DNA from 2 places in the Kiloniella sp. genome. Region 2 is predicted to be linked to the other one. Evidence: predicted binding sites of a transcription regulator. Region 2 holds the regulator's gene; the other holds the start of a gene.
What was found. Region 2 encodes HrcA, which represses chaperone genes, less so after heat shock. Its sites were predicted from a motif close to GTTAGCACTCNCCNNNGGNGAGTGCTAAC; they were not measured.
Positions count from the first base shown of each region.

Region 1: a site for HrcA is predicted at 6,232-6,260, ahead of groES (co-chaperone GroES). Genes of this name have one in related genera too.

Region 1 is NZ_JBLXHT010000002.1:453,066-464,094, reverse strand. It holds gene ACN0QW_RS05380 (AEC family transporter) at 1-850, opposite strand, end outside; gene ACN0QW_RS05375 (antibiotic biosynthesis monooxygenase family protein) at 956-1,300, opposite strand; gene ACN0QW_RS05370 (NIPSNAP family protein) at 1,297-1,626, opposite strand; gene ACN0QW_RS05365 (inositol monophosphatase family protein) at 1,729-2,538, opposite strand; gene ACN0QW_RS05360 (adenosine deaminase) at 2,581-3,600, opposite strand; gene groL (chaperonin GroEL) at 4,150-5,808, opposite strand; gene groES (co-chaperone GroES) at 5,876-6,163, opposite strand; gene hflX (GTPase HflX) at 6,325-7,662, opposite strand; gene hfq (RNA chaperone Hfq) at 7,687-7,947, opposite strand; gene ACN0QW_RS05335 (HAD family hydrolase) at 8,108-8,755, opposite strand; gene trkA (Trk system potassium transporter TrkA) at 8,819-10,195, opposite strand; gene ACN0QW_RS05325 (sigma-54-dependent transcriptional regulator) at 10,222-11,029, opposite strand, start outside.
Region 2 is NZ_JBLXHT010000005.1:170,116-181,144, reverse strand. It holds gene rph (ribonuclease PH) at 1-102, opposite strand, end outside; gene ACN0QW_RS10415 (MFS transporter) at 234-1,685, opposite strand; gene ACN0QW_RS10410 (helix-turn-helix transcriptional regulator) at 1,798-2,574, shown strand; gene ACN0QW_RS10405 (type III PLP-dependent enzyme) at 2,586-3,737, opposite strand; gene hrcA (heat-inducible transcriptional repressor HrcA) at 4,008-5,039, shown strand; gene grpE (nucleotide exchange factor GrpE) at 5,119-5,763, shown strand; gene ACN0QW_RS10390 (alpha-ketoglutarate-dependent dioxygenase AlkB family protein) at 5,889-6,497, opposite strand; gene ACN0QW_RS10385 (hypothetical protein) at 6,536-6,784, opposite strand; gene dnaK (molecular chaperone DnaK) at 7,070-8,977, shown strand; gene dnaJ (molecular chaperone DnaJ) at 9,050-10,183, shown strand; gene dapB (4-hydroxy-tetrahydrodipicolinate reductase) at 10,397-11,029, shown strand, end outside.

The DNA of each region.
Region 1 (11,029 bases), on a different contig from region 2:
GTAGCGTGATTATTGACAACGTTGTCGAAATAACAACCAAACTCGCAACCTCCTCTGGTTCTCTTTCATAAAGCTGAGAAAAGAGATAGCAGAAAACAGCAACGGGCAATGCGCATTGTAAAATAACCACACCGGCGGCAACTCCTTCAAGCTCTAATAACCAAACGATACTTAAACCAACCAGAAAGCCACCTCCTAGTCGAAAAATAGCTAAGGCAATACTTCTCCCAAGATTAACCACCTTCAAACTCGCCAAAGAAATCCCCAAGGTAATGAGCATCAATGGTATGGTTAAATCACCAATGAGTTCTGTCGTATTCAAAATCCACTCAGGAACGGTAAGATCAGCAACCAATACTATTGTCGCGATGATTGTTGCGGGAATAATCGGCATCCCGACAAGAGATTTCACCGAAAACTCGCCAGAAACAAAAGCAACACCAATGGTCAGTTGTATGACAACATAAACAGCAAAGAACCCAATAGCCAATGCAAGCCCCTCTTCGCCAAAAGCGAGGAGACAAAGAGGCAACCCAATATTACCCACATTCGGCCAAGTCAAAGATTGCAAATAAGTACGCTGTGAAAGCCCAAGTATTGCAAGGAAAGCACTTCCAGCAATGGCAAAAATAATATTAGCCAAAGTTGCGGCTCCACCTATCGCCACAAGAGCATCCATCGACAAATCAACGGTTGCTAGTGTATAAAACACCAATGCCGGTGTACTAAAATAGGTTACCAGAAAGGTTACCATAGGCGTATCAAACTTACGGCCAGCTTTGGCCCAAATAAAGCCTATTGATATACAAATTAAAACGGGAGAGATAATCCCTAGGATTTCAGCAATCATTTTTTGGAATCTTGTTTAGAACGGAACTACACAATTCCAATTAAATTCAGTCATGTCAAAGAAAAGCCGGATTAAAATCCGGCTTCAATGCGAATATCTGTTTTATCAAGAAAACAGTGCTTTAGAATCAGCGGGTGCTTCGTCTCTTTCATTCAGGCCATAATCCCGAACAACAGTAGCAACTCGTAACCTATAGTCAGAAAAGACACCTTCTCGCCCCTTGGTTTGTGTCTGGCGGTGATCAGATGAATTACGCCATGTCTTAACAGCAGCTTCATCACGCCAGAACGATAGGGAAAGAATTTTTTGATCATCTATAAGCGACTGAAAGCGCTCAATAGAAATAAACCCATCAATATCCACAAGCTTATCTTTCAGATCCGCAGCTAACGACAAATAGTGATTTTTCTGTCCTTCAGCTGGAATCACCTCAAAAATCACTGCAATCATGGCGCAATAAAACCGGCATGAGGCAGGGAAGCATTCTTCAAAAAGAGACGATCTTCTTTAAGAATAAATTTCTCCTTTTGGGCAAATTCATAATTTTCTTTCCCAAGAGGATGCCCCATCAACCTTTGTCGATAGAGCTCATACGCTGCCATACTCTCTATATTATAAATACCATAGGCCCTAGTTGTTGAACCTTCGTGGGGAGAGAAATAACCAACAAGATCTGCCCCACACTCAGGAATGGCCTGCCCCCAATTTTGAGCATAGGTGCTAAATAAGTCCTTTTTATAGGGATCAATTTCGTAGGTAATAATACACGTAATCATTTTAACCTCTTATCATTTTGATAAAAGAGTATTACCATTTTTAGACATTGATATGTTTCGTCTCAGAACGAAGTATGAAAAATATTATTTTGTACACTTAACTTAAGAGTTGAACAATCTTTGATGTATTTCATCCCAAAGATCTTCATTTGGCGCCAATAACAACCCCTGCTTATTGTAGGCTCTGAAACTATAATCAGTACGGTCGAGACAAGCTCCGTATCCACCCGCCTCTCGATGAATAAGCTCACCTGGTAAATGATCCCAGGGCATTAACCGGGTAAAAAAAGCAAACTGGGTTTTAGACGTTGCCAGACGTTCATAATCAGCCCCGGCACAGCGCAGGGTATTAACTGTGTTAAGTCTAAATCTGTTTTTATCCAATGATTTTCGAATAACGGGGTCCTGATCTTTTGATCCATGAAGCGTCCCGACACTCTGATCTAAAGCCTTTATAGTCTCTGTTATATCTAATTGCTTACCATCCAAAAAAGCACCATCTCCCTTTCGGGCTTCAAGCATGCTTTTATCGACAGGGCTTAAGATCCACCCCGCAACTGTTTCTCCCTGATAAAGCAAAGCCAGCATGGTTTTAAAAATATCCCGACCTCGCGCAAAATTATTTGTACCGTCAATCGGGTCAATTACCCATGTCAGTTCACGCTCATCTATCTTTTCGAGTATATTCGGCGTGCTCGCGGCTTTTTCTTCCCCTATAACCCGGCTACCGGGAAATAAATCAATCAAACGTTTTTCAAGCAGGGCTTCGGCTTCAGTATCTGCAATTGTAACCGTTTCGCCGCCTTTTTTATATGAGACGTCACCTTCAGAAAGATTTCGAAATCTTGGAACAATTGTCTGTTCAGAAACTTCTTTCAGAATCTCTGTAACCTTATCTAATTTAGAAAACATCACACAACCAACAGACTAGTTTTCAGATCAAGAAAGAGCATATCATTTATGACTTGAGGCAATATTATCTATACGTTTCAAATGCTGTTGTTTTTCTTTGTCCGTAAGGAAAGATCCTTCAATAGAATTGCGACACAACACGGCAATATCGTCTTTGCTTAACGCCAAAGCTTCGGCAACTGAGAGAAAATTTGCTGTCATGTAACCGCCAAAATAAGCCGGGTCATCAGAATTTATCGTCACTTTCAGACCTGCCTCCATCATTTCTTTGAGCGGATGTTCTTTCATATCCGTAACGCCACAGAGCTTAAGATTGGAAAGCGGACAAACAGTAAAAGCAATGCCTGACTGTGCCAACTTTTGAGTTAAGTCAGCATCTTCGATTGTTCTGTTACCGTGATCCAATCGATCAATCTTTAAAAGCTCAATAGCCTCCCGCACATATTCTGCTGGCCCCTCTTCCCCTGCATGTGCCACAAGTTTGAGGTCCAAATCACGAGCTGCCTCAAAAACCCGCTCAAATTTTGACGGAGGATGTCCCATCTCGCTTGAATCCAGTCCGACAGCAACAATACGTCCATCAAACCATGGTTTTGCTTCTTCAAGTGTTGCAAAGGCCTCTTCTTCACTCAAGTGGCGCAGGAATGACATGATAAGTTCTGAGCTTACGCCCAGCTTTTCCAACCCATCATCCAGAGCGCGTAGGATACCATTCGTAACAGTAGAGAATGCAACCCCCCTGCTTGTATGCCCTTGAGGGTCATAAAAAACTTCAACGTGAACCACACCCTCATCGGCGACTTTCTTAAGGTAAGCAAAAGTCAGATCGTAGAAATCCTGTTCCGCCTGAAGAACATTCATCCCCTGATAATAGATATCTAGAAAATCCTGTAAGTTTGAAAAATTATAAGCGTCTTTGATTTCATCAACGGACTGATAGGGCAGTTCAATGTTATTTCTGGTCGCCAAATGCATCATCATTTCTGGCTCCAAAGAACCTTCAAGATGAAGGTGTAATTCAGCTTTTGGCAATGTGTTGATAAAATTTCGGAGGTCACTCATATATTTTGCCCAATTAATTCTTTATATTATGCGCTAATTCTACCCCGTTATCCCTTTTATGAAAATAGACCGATAGGGATTTCTTTCTCTTATCCTTGAAGTCGCTTATCCCCCTTTTGAAAAGGTGAAGCCTTTTATGGAAACACAAACGACTATCTGTGAGTGGGCCGAAAAAACTTTTGGCCCCGTCAATAACCCAAATGACCTGCTTAAAAGAGCATTGTAAGAAACAATCGAATTATCTGAAGCTATTGCGAAAAATAATACCATCGAAATAGGAAAAGAGACTGCAGACATTGTTATTTTACTACACCGCTTATTAGATCAATACGGATTAGATTTGAACAAAGAAGTAAACGAAAAGATGACTATAAATCGCGCTCGGAAGTGGGAATTAAGAGGTGATGGCACCGGGAGCCACATTAAATAATTCTATGTCCCTGATAAGCCTCTTTTCTGTAAACTTATTTCAGGACGGGACAGACATACCATAAAAAAAGGGAGCCCAAAGGCTCCCTTTCTTGATAGCTAAACGGTTGTTTGGCTGGCTTAAAAGCCCATGCCGCCCATGCCGCCCATGCCACCCATGCCGCCCATGTCAGGCATTGCAGGAGCAGCAGACTTGTCTTCAGGCTGATCAGCAACCATTGCTTCAGTTGTGATCATCAGACCGGATACAGAACCTGCATCCTGAAGAGCTGTACGAACAACTTTAACTGGATCAATGATACCAGCAGCAAATAGATCTTTGTATTCGCCAGTCTGAGCATCGAAACCAAAGCCAGCTTCGTTTTTCTCAGTGATTTTACCAACAACGATGGAGCCTTCGTAACCAGCGTTTTCAGCGATCTGACGGATAGGAGCTTCCAGTGCACGACGAACAACGTTGATACCAACGTCTTGATCGTTGTTGTCACCAGTAAGATCCTTAAGAGCAGCAACAGCAGAAAGAAGTGCAGTACCACCACCGGATACGATGCCTTCTTCAACAGCAGCACGTGTTGCGTTCATAGCATCTTCAACACGGTCTTTACGCTCTTTAACTTCGATTTCTGTAGAACCGCCAACGCGAAGAACAGCTACACCGCCTGCAAGTTTAGCAAGACGCTCTTGTAGTTTTTCGCGATCGTAATCAGAAGAAGTTTCTTCAGCTTGTGCGCGGATCTGAGCGCAACGGCCTTCGATCTGTTCGCGTTCACCAGCACCGTCAACAACAACAGTCTCTTCTTTAGAGATGTTAACGCGTTTAGCAGTACCAAGCATATCAAGAGTAACGTTCTCAAGCTTGATGCCAAGATCTTCAGAAACAACTGTACCACCAGTCAGGATCGCGATGTCTTCAAGCATAGCTTTACGACGATCACCAAAACCAGGGGCTTTAACAGCTGCGATTTTCAGACCACCACGAAGTTTGTTCACAACGAGAGTTGCAAGCGCTTCGCCTTCAACGTCTTCAGCAATGATCAGAAGCGGACGACCGGACTGAACAGCAGCTTCAAGAAGAGGAAGCATTGGCTGAAGGTTTGTTAGTTTAGCTTCGTGAAGAAGAATGTATGGCGCTTCAAGATCAGCAACCATTTTCTCTGCGTTTGTTACGAAGTATGGAGACAGGTATCCACGGTCGAACTGCATGCCTTCAACAACGTCAAGTTCAGTTGCAAGAGACTTAGCTTCTTCAACAGTGATAACGCCTTCTTTACCAACGCGTTCCATTGCTTCAGCAATCATGTTGCCGATTTCAGCTTCGCCGTTCGCAGAAATTGTACCAACCTGAGCAACTTCTTCAGATGTTTTGATCTGTTTAGCAGAAGCTTTAAGAGCTTCAACAGCTGTAGAAACAGCAAGATCCATACCGCGTTTAACGTCCATTGGGTTCATGCCTGCAGCAACAGCTTTTGCGCCTTCACGAACAAGACCCTGTGTCAGAACAGTCGCAGTTGTTGTACCATCACCAGCAACATCGTTGGTTTTGGAAGCAACTTCGCGAACCATCTGTGCGCCCATGTTCTCAAACTTGTCAGAAAGTTCGATTTCTTTTGCAACAGAAACACCATCTTTGGTGATACGTGGAGCACCAAATGATTTGTCGAGAACAACGTTACGACCTTTAGGGCCGAGAGTAACTTTTACAGCGTTTGCAAGTACATCTACGCCACGCAGCATTTTATCGCGAGCGTCAGTACCAAATTTTACGTCTTTAGCAGCCATAATTCATAATTTCCTTTAATTTAGGGGCCAGTAATCCAGTAATATTGATGCTTATTTAAAGCCAATATTATTGAAGAATGCCCATAATGTCGGACTCGCGCATGATCAGCAGAGTTTTGCCGTCAAGCTTCACTTCAGTGCCGGACCACTTACCATAAAGAACAGTGTCGCCTTCTTTAACGTCGAGAGGAACAACTTTGCCATCATCGGAACGAGCGCCACTGCCTACAGCAGTAACTTTACCCTGCATTGGTTTTTCTTTAGCAGTGTCGGGAATGATGATACCACCGGCAGTTTTTTCTTCCTGGTCAAGCGGCTCAATAACAACACGATCGTGAAGAGGTTTGAAGCTCATAGATCAACTCCATCAGAGTATATTAATACAAAAAATATCGGGCACTAACGGTGAGAGAGTTTTCGATTATTAGCACTCCCACCAATTGAGTGCTAAAAGCCATATAGATTGCAGGTAGGAGGATGTCAACCAATGGAGAAAAAAATAATTGAAATGATTTCTTATTCTTCCAGTTCATCTTCTATCGGATTTATACCGAACTTACTGATAAACTTATCTGCATCAGCCTGAAGAATAGAAAGAGAAACCCAGACACCTTCTTCATGATGGTCTTGTTCCAGAACTTTGGCATTATCATGTAACCACGATAACGCGGCGCCATTCTCATAAGGAATTTCAAACTCATATACAAGGTTTTGCGCATCGAGCAGTCGCTCAACCGTATGCAGAAATTCAGAACACCCCTCGCCCGTTATCGCAGAACAAAGAAGGGTCGTTTCCTGATGACCAGATTGGATCTCCAAAGAGGCTTTTATATCTTCAGAAAGCAAGTCTGATTTATTCCAGACCTCTATCATGTTACTTTGTATATCCGGATCTAATTCCAGATCATTTAAAACAGCCTTTACATCGTCTTTTTGAGCTTCAGTATCTTCGTGTGAAACATCTCTAACATGAACCAGTACATTTGCTTCTCTGACCTCTTCCAAAGTGGCACGAAACGATGCAATCAGATCTGTTGGCAATTCAGAAATAAATCCAACAGTATCCGATAAAATAATCTCGCGCCCGGATGGCAAATTAACCCGACGCATGGTTGGGTCCAAGGTGGCAAACAAAAGATTTTCGGCAAAAACCTTTGATTCAGTCAGTCGATTAAAGAGTGTCGATTTTCCTGCATTTGTATAGCCGACCAACGAAACAATCGGAAAAGGTACTTTCCGACGCGCTGAACGATGTAGCTCGCGCGTTTTCTTTACCATTTCAAGATCACTTTTCAAACGGACGATTTTCTCGTCAATCAAACGTCTGTCAATCTCAATCTGTCGCTCGCCCGGACCGCCCATAAAGCCTGCACCACCACGCTGACGTTCAAGGTGTGTCCAAGACCGCACCAACCTTGAACGTTGATAGCTTAGCTGGGCCAAATCAACTTGCAGTTTTCCTTCTTTGGTACGCGCGCGTTCTCCAAAAATCTCAAGAATAAGACCGGTTCGATCAATGACTTTGGCTTCCCATCCCTTTTCAAGATTGCGCTGCTGCACGGGCGTCAAAGCTGTATCCACGATAACGACTTCAACCTCATTAGCGTGTATGTAGTCATGGTATTTTTCAATGATACCAGAACCAAACAGAGTTGAAGGCTTTGGTCGCGCAACAGTAATGACTTCATGACGGATAATCTCTAGATCAATTGCCAAGGCCAAGCCATAAGCTTCTTCCAACCGAGCTTCGGAAGAACGCGTTGACTGAGAAGATTTTTTTAATTCCGGATGAAGTACAATGGCGCGGACCTGCTTTTTACGATCCACGCCATCATCAATAAATTTTGAGCCCATATATATCAGAAAAACCTATTAAGGTTATGATTCTGCTCCGCCTTCGTCATCTTTGCCCGGATCAAATAATTGAACTGGTGACGCAGGCATAATTGTAGAAATTGCGTGTTTGTATACGAGTTGTGCATGTGCATCACGACGAAGCAATACAGAGAAATTATCAAACCAGGAGATAATACCTTGTAACTTTACGCCATTTACCAAAAAGACCGTTACCGGGACTTTATTTTTGCGAATCGTATTCAGGAATACATCCTGTACGTTCTGTGATTTTTCCGCGGCCATCGCGTTTAATCCCCTTATTAGTTTTTATTGCGTGTTTTTATTGGTTGGTATTGTTAGCTTTTGGGGTTGTGTCCAAAAATCAGACAAGTGAGATTCTTTATCATTATGCTGAGGAAATACAACCCCTCATCAACAAAGGACTTAAAAATCTTCATTTTTTTTAAGATAAAAAGGTCTTCATTTCTCCGCAGGATTTAAAATGAAGTGCGGGCTTACATTCAATAAACTCTTCCACTTTAGGCCGCTCTGGACGAATCAAGACCGGATAACAGGCACAGTTACACGCACACTGAAGATCAACATCGGTATCACCAACAAACCATACATGTTCATCCAAAGGAATATCACTGCCCCTTAGCGCAAGATCCATTACTACAGGGTCTGGCTTATCTTTTTCTGCATCATTAGCGCCGATAATGTTCTGAAAAAATTTATCCCAGCCTAATTTCGATACTTCTTTACGCAGAATATATCCCTTTTTATTACTCACAATAGAAAGATAAATACCTTTGGACACCAAAAACTCCAAGAGTTCCTTTGCATGAGGCAAAGGTGTTAAAACATCTAGGTGGCTAGCTTCGTAGGTATCATAAAAAATTTTGGTCGCTGCATCGACTTTATCACCAAAGATCAAAGGGAAACTCTCACGTGCAGAAGCGCGAACCCTATCTTTAGCCTCTTCAAGTGTCCAGGGAACCATACCCATCTCTTCGAAAGTGACAGAAAGAGCGTGATGGATCGAAACCCAGCTGTCAATTAATGTATTGTCCCAATCAAAAACGACAGCTTTGGGGGAAGAAAATGTCATAAGTATTCTATATCTCTAATTTCATAAAAATGAATATTGCAAAAAATGATTATTGGAGGTTTCCTAGAAAAACTCAAGCTTAACAGCAAACAGCTTTTCTATCTTTTTAACGGCTTCGGCAGCGGAGAAAATCACAACAAGATCATGTGATCTGACAATAGTGCTGCCTCGTGGGATGATAACCTCACCATCCCTGACAATGGCGCCAACGATTACACCCGGCGGCAGCTTTGCTTCTCGAATTGGCACCCCCACTAAGCTTGATGTTTCGAGAGCTTCAGCCTCAATAACTTCACCAAGCCCGTCAGCAATTGTATGCACTGAACGGATACGTCCCCTTCTAACATGTTGTAATATGTTAGACACCGTAATGCTACGGGGATTAACAACAGTATCAATACCCAGAGTACTGATAAGTGGCGCATAGGACGTTGTGTTGATCAGTGTCACCGCACGTTTACAGCCATGCCGTTTTGCCAATAGAGAGGTAAGGATATTCACCTCGTCATCATTTGTAACTGCGACGATGGTTTCAGTCGTGGAGATATTAGCTTCGTTCAGAATTTCTGCATCAAGAGAATCCCCATGAATAACAACAGTCCGCTTCAATGACTTGGCAACAAACTCAGCACGTTTTTTGTCCAACTCAATCAATTTAAGCTTCACTTGAGGGTGATTTTCCTCCACAGACTTCGCGAGATATAGCCCGATGTTACCGCCGCCAATAATCACAACTCTTCTTGCTTCTGATTCAGCATGACCAAAGGCATCCATTGCCCTGCTGAGGTGACCATGATCAAGCACAAGATACACATCATCATCAGGACGCAATTCGTCATCAGGTGTCGGAACAAAGCCCTTCCCTTGGCGAAAAATACCTACAACAACGACATTCAAAGTAGGGAAAAGCTCTGTTAATTGTCGAAGAGGTGTATGAATAATCGGTGTATTTTCTGTACAATGCACACCAATCAAGCTGACCTTGCCATCTGCTAACGGATAAACATCAAATGCGCCCGGTATTTGAAGTCGTTTTTCAATGGCTGCAGCAACCTCGATTTCCGGCGAAATGATTACATCAATAGGCATATGGTCGCGCGTAAAGAGATCTGACCACATCGGATCCAGATAATTTTGTTCGCGGATACGGGCTATCTTTGTTGGCACGTCGAACATCGAATGACAAATCTGACACGCGACCATGTTGACTTCGTCAGCATGAGTAACCGCGATAATCATATCCGCTTCAGAAGCACCAGCTTTTTCAAGGACATTTGGGTGCGAGGCAAAACCAACAACACCTTTTACATCCAGAGAGTCCGTAATCTTGTTTACCAGACCAGGATCACGATCAATCACAGTGATATCGGCATTCTCACTTGCAAGATAGCGGGCAATATTAAAACCCACCTGACCAGCACCACAAATAACTACTTTCATAACAGGATCCTAAATCCGTAATTTATTCAGCTTCGGTCTGTCGAAATACCAAGAGTTCTCAACTTACGATGCAAAGCAGATCGTTCCATACCAATAAATGTAGAAGTTTTCGAGATATTTCCACCAAAGCGCATAATTTGTGCCTCAAGATACCTTTTTTCAAAAAGCTCACGCGCATCTCTCAAGGATAATGACATAAGGTCTTCTTGCCCTGAAGCACCAGATGAAACAGACGGAGATATTGAACCAATGTCAGGTGGCATCATCTCTGCAGAAATAACTTCATCCCCCTCACCCGGCGCCATTATTAACAACCAATCAATAACGTTCCTGAGCTGCCGAACATTACCTGGCCATTCATAAGCCTGAAGGGATGCCAGTGCATCCTGAGCCAAGGGACGCGCGGGGATACCATTCGTTTTGGCAGACAGGTCCATAAAGTATTCTATCAAATCAGGTATATCATCCCGTCGGTCGACTAAGGCAGGCACGACCAATGGCACAACATTCAAGCGATAATAAAGATCTTCTCTAAACTCACCGGCAGCTATCAAAGCCTGTAAGTCTTTGTTTGTAGAAGCGATAACCCGAACATCAACGTCAACTTCGACATCTCCACCGACCCTAGTAAAGGACTGTTCTTGCAAAACACGGACAATTTTCCCCTGTGTTTCAAGGGGCATGTCCGCAACTTCATCAAGCAAGAGAGTTCCCCCATGAGCCTGCTCAAAAGTACCAAGCCTTATAGAGGTTTCCCCGTCTTCATCTTTGCTTTCTGTGCCGAATAATTCACTTTCCAACCTATCGGGATGCATTGTGGCACAATTCAAAGCC
Region 2 (11,029 bases):
ATCGCCGAATTTGATCAGACAAGATCCTTCGGCATGTTTGCTGAAGTTGGTTTCAATAGTAACCTGACGCATTTGGTCAGGAGTACGGCCTGATGGACGCATGATTAGCCCTCAATAATATTGGCGATAAATAAATATATTGAGCGGGAAGCTACCTTATGGCTTCCGGTACGTCCAGTGGCATTGATTAGCCGTATTTATGATCTGGTTATCTGCCTGATTTATCTGGAATATCACAGGGGCTCTGGAATAGAATTCAATAGATCCTTTTGGGCGTCTTTGTTTTTTAACCTTACCAGATAGATTGATAAGAGTGTGGCAACGATCAATACGGGGAAAAAGATGGCATGAACCCAATATGATGTTTGTTCAATAATCTCTGGGCTGGCCCCCTCACTGAACCCAATCATGGCTGCTGGGATGCCGGCAATCGCAGGACCCAATGCGCCTCCGCACATTTGTAGCGTAGGAATAGCCCCAGATCTTTTATCTTGTTCCTCGCTTGGCCCTGATTCAATGATTACAGACGAGAGGTCGGCCCAAAAAATGCCGAATCCTGCCCCGGCTAGAAAAATTGCAATGCTCAAGGACCATAGTGGTCCGCCGTAAAGAAACTGTGCAATGCCATAAAACCCTAAGAATGCGGTAAAGACACCTGTTGGTATAAGATATAGCCGCCAACTGTTATTCTGTGGAAGTTTGGCACAGATCATTGCTGCGAGTGACCAGGATATTGATTCCAAAGCAACCATGAATCCTGCTGACAGGGGGGAGAACCCGTGGATTTTTTGCAAAATATAAGGGCCATAAACCATAAAAGAAATGGAAGAAACCATGGCCAGAAAGATGACTGTAATTCCGGTGCCGGCAACGCTGAAAAGACTGAGGCCATGCTTAGGAAGTAAAGAGTTATTAGATCTTTTGTCCCTATAGAGAAGGTATCCAAGTAAAGATAAGCCAGTGATCAAGAAAGCCACGGCATAGTCGGGTTCTCTGTTTCCCATTGCGATGATCAAAACGGCTGATCCCAAAAGCCCAAGCCTGAAAAAAGGCAGTGGTGTTTTGATTTTTGTTTCTGTTGTGGATTCAGTCTTTTGCTTTTTAGGAAAACTAGACCTTATAAGGATGACAAACAGAATTGCACAGACAGTCATGATATAGAAACCCGCCCTCCATCCTACTGTTTGGGCAAAAATACCACCAGCGAGTGGCCCACCAACCGAGGCAATACCCCAGACAGCAGATTCCATTGCAAAAACAGTTGGCCAGAGATGGCGTGGGAAAAGGTCAGCAATTACGGTGTAGCAACTCGCAAGAACCAATCCTCCGCCAATCCCTTGAACTACGCGAGAGAACAGAAACAATTCCATTGATGGGGAAAGGCTGACCAAAAGAGAGCCGGCCGTGAAGATCGAGCCACCGATAGTCATAATGGCACGCCCACCAATTCTGGTTTTTGTTGTCCCTGCGGAAAGTGATGCAATCATTGCGGCGGTGGTATAAAGCAGGGCTGACCAGTTAATAAATTCAACGCCATTAAGATCATCAACGGCGGAAGGCAATAATGTTGAAGTGATTAAGCTATTTAAGGCATAGAGAGCGACGCCCATACAAACAATCACCAGGTGTAGAATGTTCTGCGGAGTCATTTTTGACTTGGTATTTAGTGGCGCAGAGTTGGGCATGATACAGACCTTAAATAAAAAAGTTTTTTCTTTTCTTATTTAAGGTGTAAGCTGAATAATTAAAAAAGCAAACACTTTTTTTAATTAACTTTATAGATTATACTCTATTGTTATGAGAAAAAATGAAAAGACAGAAGATGCAATTCTCGCATTGCTGAAAGCACGAGGAGAAATGCAAGCAGTTGATCTGGCAAGTGAATTGTCTATGACAGCAGTTGGTATGCGCCAGCATCTCAAACGAATGTCTGCAGAAGGAATGATTCAAAAGGCATCGGTAGAGGCTTCGTCATCAGGGGCGGGAAGGCCAGCTGTGAGTTGGGAATTAACGGCAGAGTCTCATAACACATTCGGCGATTCTCATGCATTATTGACAAAAGATCTAATTGAAAGCGCCCGCATCATTTTTGGTGATGAAGGGGTTGAGAAGCTGGTCAGTCATCGCGAACAACAGACGCTAAAGAACTATACAGATGCCCTTTCACAAGTAACAACACTTGAAGATCGGGTGCACCACCTGGTCGAATTGAGAGAGCGCGAAGGATATATGGCATCAGCCGAGGCAGATGATCAGGGCGGATTTCTTTTTATTGAAAATCACTGTCCGATTTGTACTGCGGCTACGATTTGTCAGGGATTTTGTCGTGCAGAGTTGTCTATTTTCAGGACGGTTCTCGGGCCAGACGTTGATGTGGAGCGAGCCGAATATCTGTTAGAAGGTGGTCGACGTTGTAGTTATCGTATTCGCCCATATAATTCCAAAACCCAGAATAAACCGGACATGTCTGTGGAACTGGGGCAGGAAGATATCGGTGGCCACGAGATGGCTTTAGAAAAGACAAGCGAAGAACGTTCTTCACCTCAGGCATGGTATCTGATTGTAGAAGAATAGAGTTCCCGGATTTATATGCAGCTGCTATTCAGTGGGGGAAACCCATTGAAGCCAATGGACGAGTAGGTCGTTGTATATGCGCCTGTTGCATGGATGCGAATCTTGTCGCCAGGTTTTAAATCAAGCGGCAGATCGTAATTAAATTTTTCATAAAGGACATCGACGCTATCGCAACTCGGGCCTGCGAGAATGACAGGTCCAAGATTGGTATCGGTTTCTTTTCCCACAATCGTAATCGGATACTTGATGGCTTCATCAAGACATTCAGCCAAACCAGAGAAAATGCCGATGTCGAGATAAACCCAGCGCTTTTCATCTTCTGTATTCTTGCGGGATACTAAAACAACTTCAGCCTCTATAATCCCTGCGTCACCAACAACAGACCGCCCGGGTTCGATAATGATTTTTGGTACGTTGTCACCAAAGTGCTTTTTCAACGAAGATGAAAGGTATTCGCCGTATTGAGAAATGGATGGTACATCCGCATTGTACGCAGTGGGGAAACCGCCGCCGAGGTTAAGTGTAGAGAGTTCAATACCCTCATTTTTCAGATCTTTATAGAGCTTTTCAATTTGACCGAGAGCATTATCCCATTGGCTTATTTTTGTTTGTTGTGACCCGACATGAAATGAAAGGCCCGTTGGATATAAGCCAAGGGTCACTGATTGTGATAACAACTCTTTGGCCATAACGGGCGAGCAACCAAACTTGTGGCTTAGGGGCCAGTCGGCGCCAGAACAGTCGACCAGGACACGACAATAGACATTAGAACCGGGGGCTGAACGGGCAATTTTAAGAAGCTCTTCATGACTATCGAATGCGTAACTCTGAATACCGTGTTTGTAGGCTTCGGCGATGGCATTTTCTTTTTTGATGGTATTGCCAAACGATATTTGGCTCGCCGGAATACCGAGTGACAGGCACAATTTGATTTCTGCGATGCTCGCAGCGTCAAAACAGGAGCCTAGGTTCTTTAGTCTCGACAAAATTTCCGATGCAGGGTTGGCTTTTACCGCGAAATAAATCAATGCGTTGGGCAGGGCAGATGCCAGATTGTTGAAATTGACCTCTACCTGATCAAGGTCTATGACCAAATGTGGTTCATCAAAGGAATTTTGGGCGAAAAATGCCTCTAATTTTGCATTTAAAGAACCGATACTCATTTAATTTGTCACTATTCCTAATAGAACAAGCGGGCCGATGCTGACCTTCAAAAACCGAGTCTTAATTTTAAGCGCGTCTTTAAGAGGTATCGGGTTATGATGCAAGTGTTAGTTTTAGTTCAAGCCAGCATTGACCAAGGCTTTGCGGCTTACTAAATTAAGACAGTGCTAGTCGGTGAATAAGGATCACTTATTTAAGGGCATTGGAATTTAAAAGGAAATTCTGTGAAGTTTAATGACACATCCCTGATATCCGGTGCAATTGCAGGTATGAATGATCGCTCTCGCGAGATTTTCCGTCTGGTGGTTGATGCTTATGTGGAAACCGGGGAACCCATTGGGTCCCGAACGTTATCTCGCAAGCTTGGTATGGGTCTGTCGGCGGCAACAATTCGTAATGTTATGGCTGATCTAGAGGATATGGGGCTTTTATTCGCCAGGCATACCTCTGCCGGAAGGCTACCAACGGATGTTGGGTTGCGGCTTTATGTGAACGGTTTGTTAGAACACGGAAACCTTAGTAAAGATGAGCGCAGCCAGATAAAAGCACAGTGCGCAGCTGGTGGAAAATCCATGCCTCAATTATTGGAAGAGGCTACGGGTATGTTATCCGGCCTTTCCCAGTGTGCAGGATTGGTTGTCGCGCCTAAATTATCTGAACCTCTAAAACATATTGAATTTGTATCTCTTGCTCCTGGGCGGGCTCTGGTTGTGTTGGTTTCTGATTCTGGATCAGTTGAAAACAGGGTGGTTAATATTCCTTTGGGGTTACCGCCCTCTGCGCTTGTTGACGCATCAAACTTTTTGGCTGCGCGTATGGTCGGGCGGACGTTGGAAGAAGCGCTACAAGAAATACAAACCGAGCTCAAAGAACATCAGGCCATGTTGGACCAGCTGTCACAGAAAGTTGTCGAACTGGGATTGGCGACATGGGCCGAAGATATCAATGGCAGTTCTAATGGTGCGCTGATTGTGAGAGGACAGGCACAGTTACTTGAAGATATAAATGCCCTTGAAGATTTGGAAAGGGTACGCCATCTATTCTCTGCATTGGAAAAACGAGAGTCTCTGGTCCGTTTGTTAGAAATGACAAAAACGGCAGAGGGGGTTCAGATCTTTATAGGGTCTGAAAATGAATTGTTTGCCCAAGCGGGGTGTTCTGTAGTAATGGCACCTTATAAAAATACTCGACAACAGGTTGTCGGGGCGATCGGGGTCATTGGTCCAACACGAATTGACTATGCCCGTATCATTCCGATGGTGGATTATACCGCCAAAATACTTGGTCGAATGATTGGATGAGAGTGGTTGGATAAGCAGGGCTGAAATCTTGTTAAATCCAGAAGTAAGTAACTTAAAAGAGAAGATTGGTTAGCGGAAAATGTCCGAAACGGAAAAACAAAATCCGGAAGAGAATGTTGTTGCTGAAGATCAGATTCCTGATGATCTGGTAAACGAAGAAGCAGCAGAAGAAGCAACCGTTGATACTGCGTCTGCAGCTGAAGAAGCAAAATCAGATGCCGTAAGAGTTGCTGAACTGGATGCTCAGAATGCGCAATTGACCGACAAGTTGTTGCGTACAATGGCAGATATGGAAAACCTTCGTAATCGTACCCGTCGCGATAAAGAAGATGCAATCAAGTATGCACCTCAAAAGCTGGTGACAGACTTAATTGGTGTTATGGATAACCTTCAACGTGCGCTGTCATCTGTTTCAGAAGAAACTGCCGAAGGAAATGAAGACCTTAAAACGCTACGCGATGGTGTTGAAATGACCAATCGCGAAATGCTGAAGGTTTTTGAAAAACATAACATTACCGAAGTCGAGGCAATGGGTGCCCGTATGGACCCGCACAGCCACGAAGCATTGTTTGAAATTCCTGATCCTTCCCAACCAGAAGGGACCATTTTACAGGTTATTCAACCAGGGTTTCGCCTTCATGATCGTCTGCTAAGGCCAGCACGCGTTGGTGTTGCCAAGGGTGGCCCTGCTGCTGGTGCAGATAAAGTGGACACAACAGCCTAAGTCTTTTAGCTGTTTAGAGTGAGAAAGTCGGTACTTTTGTGCCGGCTTTTTTTTATGGAGATGCTTTTTCAAAAACAACCTCATTGAATGATGATCTGTTGCAATGTCCTAGGAGAGGGAGATCGCTAGACTTTGTTTACCCTACGGAGCGTGAGGTTAATACGTCCGCCATTTTTCAGTAACTGGCTTGATCCATATAAAATACGATCAATACCATGATAGGCATTTCGTGCTTCGCCACCAAGTATGGCGACGTCACCAGAATTTAATTTGGTTGATGTTGTCGGCCCTTGCCGTTTGAGCCCCCCAAGGCGAAATAGTGCGCTGTCTCCTAATGATACAGAAAGAACGGGTGCATTAAAATCCTGCTCGTCTTGATCCCGGTGAAGACCCATTTTCGCTTTTTCGTTTTGATAATAATTTAACAGGCAGCATTCCGGAAGTTCCGGGTAGCCAGTTAAATCAGTCCAGACTGTGAGTAATTTATCCGGTATCTGAAGCCAGGGACGTTTGGTAATGGGATGAAAGCTTTGATAACGATATCCCCCGGTTTTGTCCGATACCCAGCCCAGAGACCCAAACGATGTCATGGCGACAGAAAAGGGCTTACCAGTTTTGGGCATTGTGGGGTGAAACAGGGGATTTGTCCTGATCATCTCTCGAATTTCGGATAAGAGATTTTTCTGTTCTTCCCGGCTGAAATATTCGGGGTGATATTGAAAACCGGCAATCATTTTATTACGGACATTTTATCACTGTTTTGAATTATTTATTAACGCTGGTTCTCTGAGCTGTCTTGAGAATTAATGATTCGTGTTTGCCGCTTTTCAAGTAAGCGCATTGTTAAAAAGAGGAGTCCGCCAATGAGAGTAACGGCGAGACCGAACCACTGAACAATTTCATTTTTGAGAAGATAGTGCGCTGTGAGCATGACGGCGATTCCAAACAAAACATCTCCTACAGCAATCCACTTAATCATTTTTCGGATATTAGGGTTAACGTTGGCTTTTTTTGAGTTCATTATGGCTAAATTCCCGGAATATTCGCGCGGTGGTTCACCTGAAAAACATCATAATAAAGATGATCGATAAATTATTATATCACTAATCTATTGATTTATAATGTAATTTAACTTTTCTGAAAAACCTTATTTTTTTAGGCATATTGCTCCTTGCAGTGAAAGCTCTGGCTGCATATATATCCCGTGAGCCCAAAAAATGGGTTCAGCCCTCAAAAGGGACCAGCCGGCAGTGCTTGGCATCAAGGCTGCCAAATCGGTTTGCTATATTAAGTGTGAGGAATAAACATGAGCAAAGTTATTGGTATTGATCTAGGAACCACAAACTCCTGTATCGCTATTATGGACGGTAAAGACGTCCGTGTTGTTGAAAATGCTGAAGGTGCGCGTACGACACCTTCTATGGTTGGCTTTACGGCTGAAGAGCGCCTCGTTGGGCTGCCCGCCAAACGCCAGTCAGTTACAAACCCTGAAAATACTCTTTTTGCGATCAAGCGTTTGATCGGCCGTCGTTTTGACGACCCGCTGACAAAAAAAGATATGGACCTTGTGCCATACAATATTGTTAAAGCTGACAATGGTGACGCGTGGGTTGAAGCCAACGGTGAAAAATACAGCCCGTCACAGATTTCTGCTTTCATCCTGCAAAAAATGAAAGAAACTGCCGAGAGCTATCTTGGTGAGCCTGTGACAAAAGCAGTTATCACTGTTCCTGCTTACTTTAATGATTCTCAGCGTCAGGCAACAAAAGATGCCGGTAAGATCGCTGGCCTTGAAGTTCTACGTATTATCAACGAGCCGACTGCTGCTGCTCTTGCATACGGCATGGACAAAAAAGGTTCTGGTACCGTTGTTGTTTATGACCTTGGTGGTGGTACCTTCGATGTTTCCGTTCTTGAAATTGGTGACGGTGTGTTCGAAGTAAAATCAACAAACGGGGATACATTCCTTGGTGGTGAAGATTTCGACGGCCGCATCATTGATTACTTGGCAGACGAATTTAACAAAGAACAGGGTATCGACCTTCGTAAGGATACTCTTGCTCTTCAGCGTTTGAAAGAAGCTGCTGAGAAAGCAAAGATCGAGCTTTCTTCTTCTACTCAAACTGAAGTGAACCTACCGTTTATTACGGCTGATGCGTCTGGTCCTAAACACCTTAACGTCAAGCTGACACGTGCGAAATTGGAAGCATTGGTCGACGATTTGATCCAACGCACAATGGGTCCTGTTAAGTCTGCGTTGAAAGACGCTGGTGTAAAAGCTGGTGACATCGACGAGATCATCATGGTTGGTGGTATGATCCGTATGCCGAAAGTCCATGACACTGTTAAGGACTTCTTTGGTAAAGAACCACACCGTGGCGTAAACCCTGATGAAGTTGTGGCAACTGGTGCTGCTATTCAGGCGGGTGTTCTTCAGGGTGAAGTGAAAGACGTTCTTCTTCTTGACGTGACACCATTGTCTCTTGGTATTGAGACACTGGGTGGTGTTATGACCAAACTGATTGATCGTAACACAACAATCCCAACGAAAAAGAGCCAGACTTTCTCTACAGCCGAAGATAATCAGAGTGCTGTGACAATTCGTGTGTTCCAGGGTGAGCGCGAAATGGCTGCGGATAATAAAATTCTTGGTCAGTTCAACCTCGAAGGTATTCCTGGTGCGCCACGTGGTGTTCCACAGATCGAAGTTACTTTTGATATTGATGCTAACGGTATTGTTAACGTTGGCGCGAAAGATAAAGCAACTGGTAAAGAACAGTCTGTTCGTATCGAAGCTTCTGGTGGTCTGAGCGACGCTGACATCGATCAGATGGTTCGTGATGCCGAAGAAAATGCCGATTCAGATAAAGCCCGTCGTGAATCTGTCGAAGTTAAAAATCAGGCTGAAGGCTTGATCCATCAGACAGAGAAAACACTTGGTGAAGTTGGCGATAAAGTTTCTGATGAAGAAAAAGCAACTATCGAAGCTGCAGTTGCGGAATTGAAAACTGCGCTTGAAGGTGATGATGTTGAAGATATCAAAGCCAAGATGGAAGCTTTAGGTCAGGCGTCAATGAAGCTGGGTGAAGCACTTTATGCTGACGCTGGTGCTGAAGGCGCTGCGGAAGCGGCTTCTGAAGCAGAAGCTGACGACGGTGTTGTTGATGCAGACTTCGAAGAAGTTGACGACGAGAAGAACAGCAAAAGCGCTTAAGGCGGTTTTGGATTTCAGGGGGCTGGCGGTTGCCAGCCCCTTTTCACCTTCTGATGAGGGAAAACTATACTGATGTCCAAAAAGGATTTCTATGAGGTCTTAGGGGTTTCACGTTCGGCAGATGCCAAAGAGTTGAAATCGGCCTACCGCAAACTGGCAATGAAATATCACCCGGATCGCAATCCGGATGATGCCGAAGCGGAAAAAAAATTCAAAGAAATTAACGAAGCCTATGGCGTTCTCAAAGACGATCAGCAACGCGCGGCTTATGATAATTATGGCCATGCTGCTTTTGAAAATGGCGGGCCAGGCGCTGGCGGCGGCTTTGGTGGCGGTGGTTTCGGCGGCGGCGGTTTTGCTGATATCTTCGAAGAAATGTTTGGCGGCTTTGGCGGCGGTGGGCGATCCGCGGGCGGGTCCCAACGCGGTGGCGACCTTCGCTACAATATGGAAATTTCACTGGAAGATGCGTACACAGGTAAAGAAGCTGAAATTAGGATTCCAAGCGCAGTTTCTTGTGATGTTTGTGATGGCAGCGGTGCTGAGAAGGGATCATCCCCGGTAACCTGTGGTACCTGTAAAGGTGCGGGCCGTGTGCGTATGCAACAGGGTTTCTTTACCGTTGAGCGGACATGTCATACTTGTCAGGGTGTCGGTAAAGTTATCGAGAAACCTTGCGGAAACTGTCACGGTTCTGGCCAAGTGGAAAAAGAAAAAACCCTTCAGGTAAACATTCCTGCGGGTGTCGAGGAAGGCAATCGTATTCGGTTGGCTGGCGAAGGCGAAATGGGGGCTCGTGGCGGAACGCCGGGGGATCTTTACATTTTCCTTTCGATTGAACCACACAGAATTTTCCAGCGTGAGGGCGCAGACATTTATTGTCGCGTTCCCATTTCGATGACACAGGCTGCTTTGGGTGGTTCTGTCGAAGTACCAACTATTGATGGTGGCCGTGCGAAGGTTTCTATTCCGGATGGCACGCAGAGCAGACAGCAGTTCCGTTTACGTAGCAAGGGGATGTCTGTCCTCAGATCAAGCTCTCGTGGCGATATGTACGTTGAGGTAACCGTAGAAACACCGGTTAACCTGACGAAACGTCAGAAAGAGTTGTTGCGTGAATTTGAAGAAGAAAGCGGGGATAATTCGCCTCTTAGCTCTGGCTTCTTTAAGCGCGTCAAAGAGTTCTGGGAAGACCTTACGGAATAAAGACCAGATTTTTAATAAGAAAAAGCCTGTCGGTGATATACCTGACAGGCTTTTTTTATGGCTTTCGTTTATTTAGAAGTTTTAGTTACGGCACCGTGGATTTGTTTTGGAAGCGGTGAGAGTTCTGTCTTGGACAGATCTGACTTAGCTGCTATCTCTGTTTTGAAATAGATTATATAGCCATACATGCTGGTCTTTGACGGGAAGATGAAGATGACTAACAAAATTGGGATTGTTGGCAGTGCAGGCCGAATGGGGCGCATGCTGACAGACGTTATTGGCCGAACGGATAACTGTGAGGTTTTTGGTGGAACCGAACTTCCGGGGAGCCCTAACCTTGGTAAAGACCTAGGTGAGTTGGCGGGAATTGGCACGATTGGCGTAAGTGCAAGCGACGATCCCCTAGCTTTGTTTGAATCTTGCGATGTTGTAATCGATTTTTCTGTGCCAGAAGCAACACTTAATCATGCCAAGTTGGCTGCAAAAACCGGATGTTCGCTGGTTGTCGGGACCACGGGGATGACCCGCGAACAGGTTTCTGAATTAGAAGCGGTTACCGCTACGACGTCAATTGTTTTTGCCCGTAATATGAGTTTGGGCGTCAATCTACTGATGTCTATTGTGGAGCAGGTTGCGGCTTCTTTGGATGAAGATTACGACATTGAAGTTGTGGAAATGCACCACCGCCACAAAGTTGATTCGCCTTCAGGCACGGCACTGGCACTTGGTGAAGCTGCTGCGTCCGGACGGGGTGTTGATTTGGATAAAGTTGCAGACAAGGTACGCGATGGCATTATTGGGGCCAGAAAACGCGGCGATATCGGTTTCGCAACGCTGCGCGGTGGC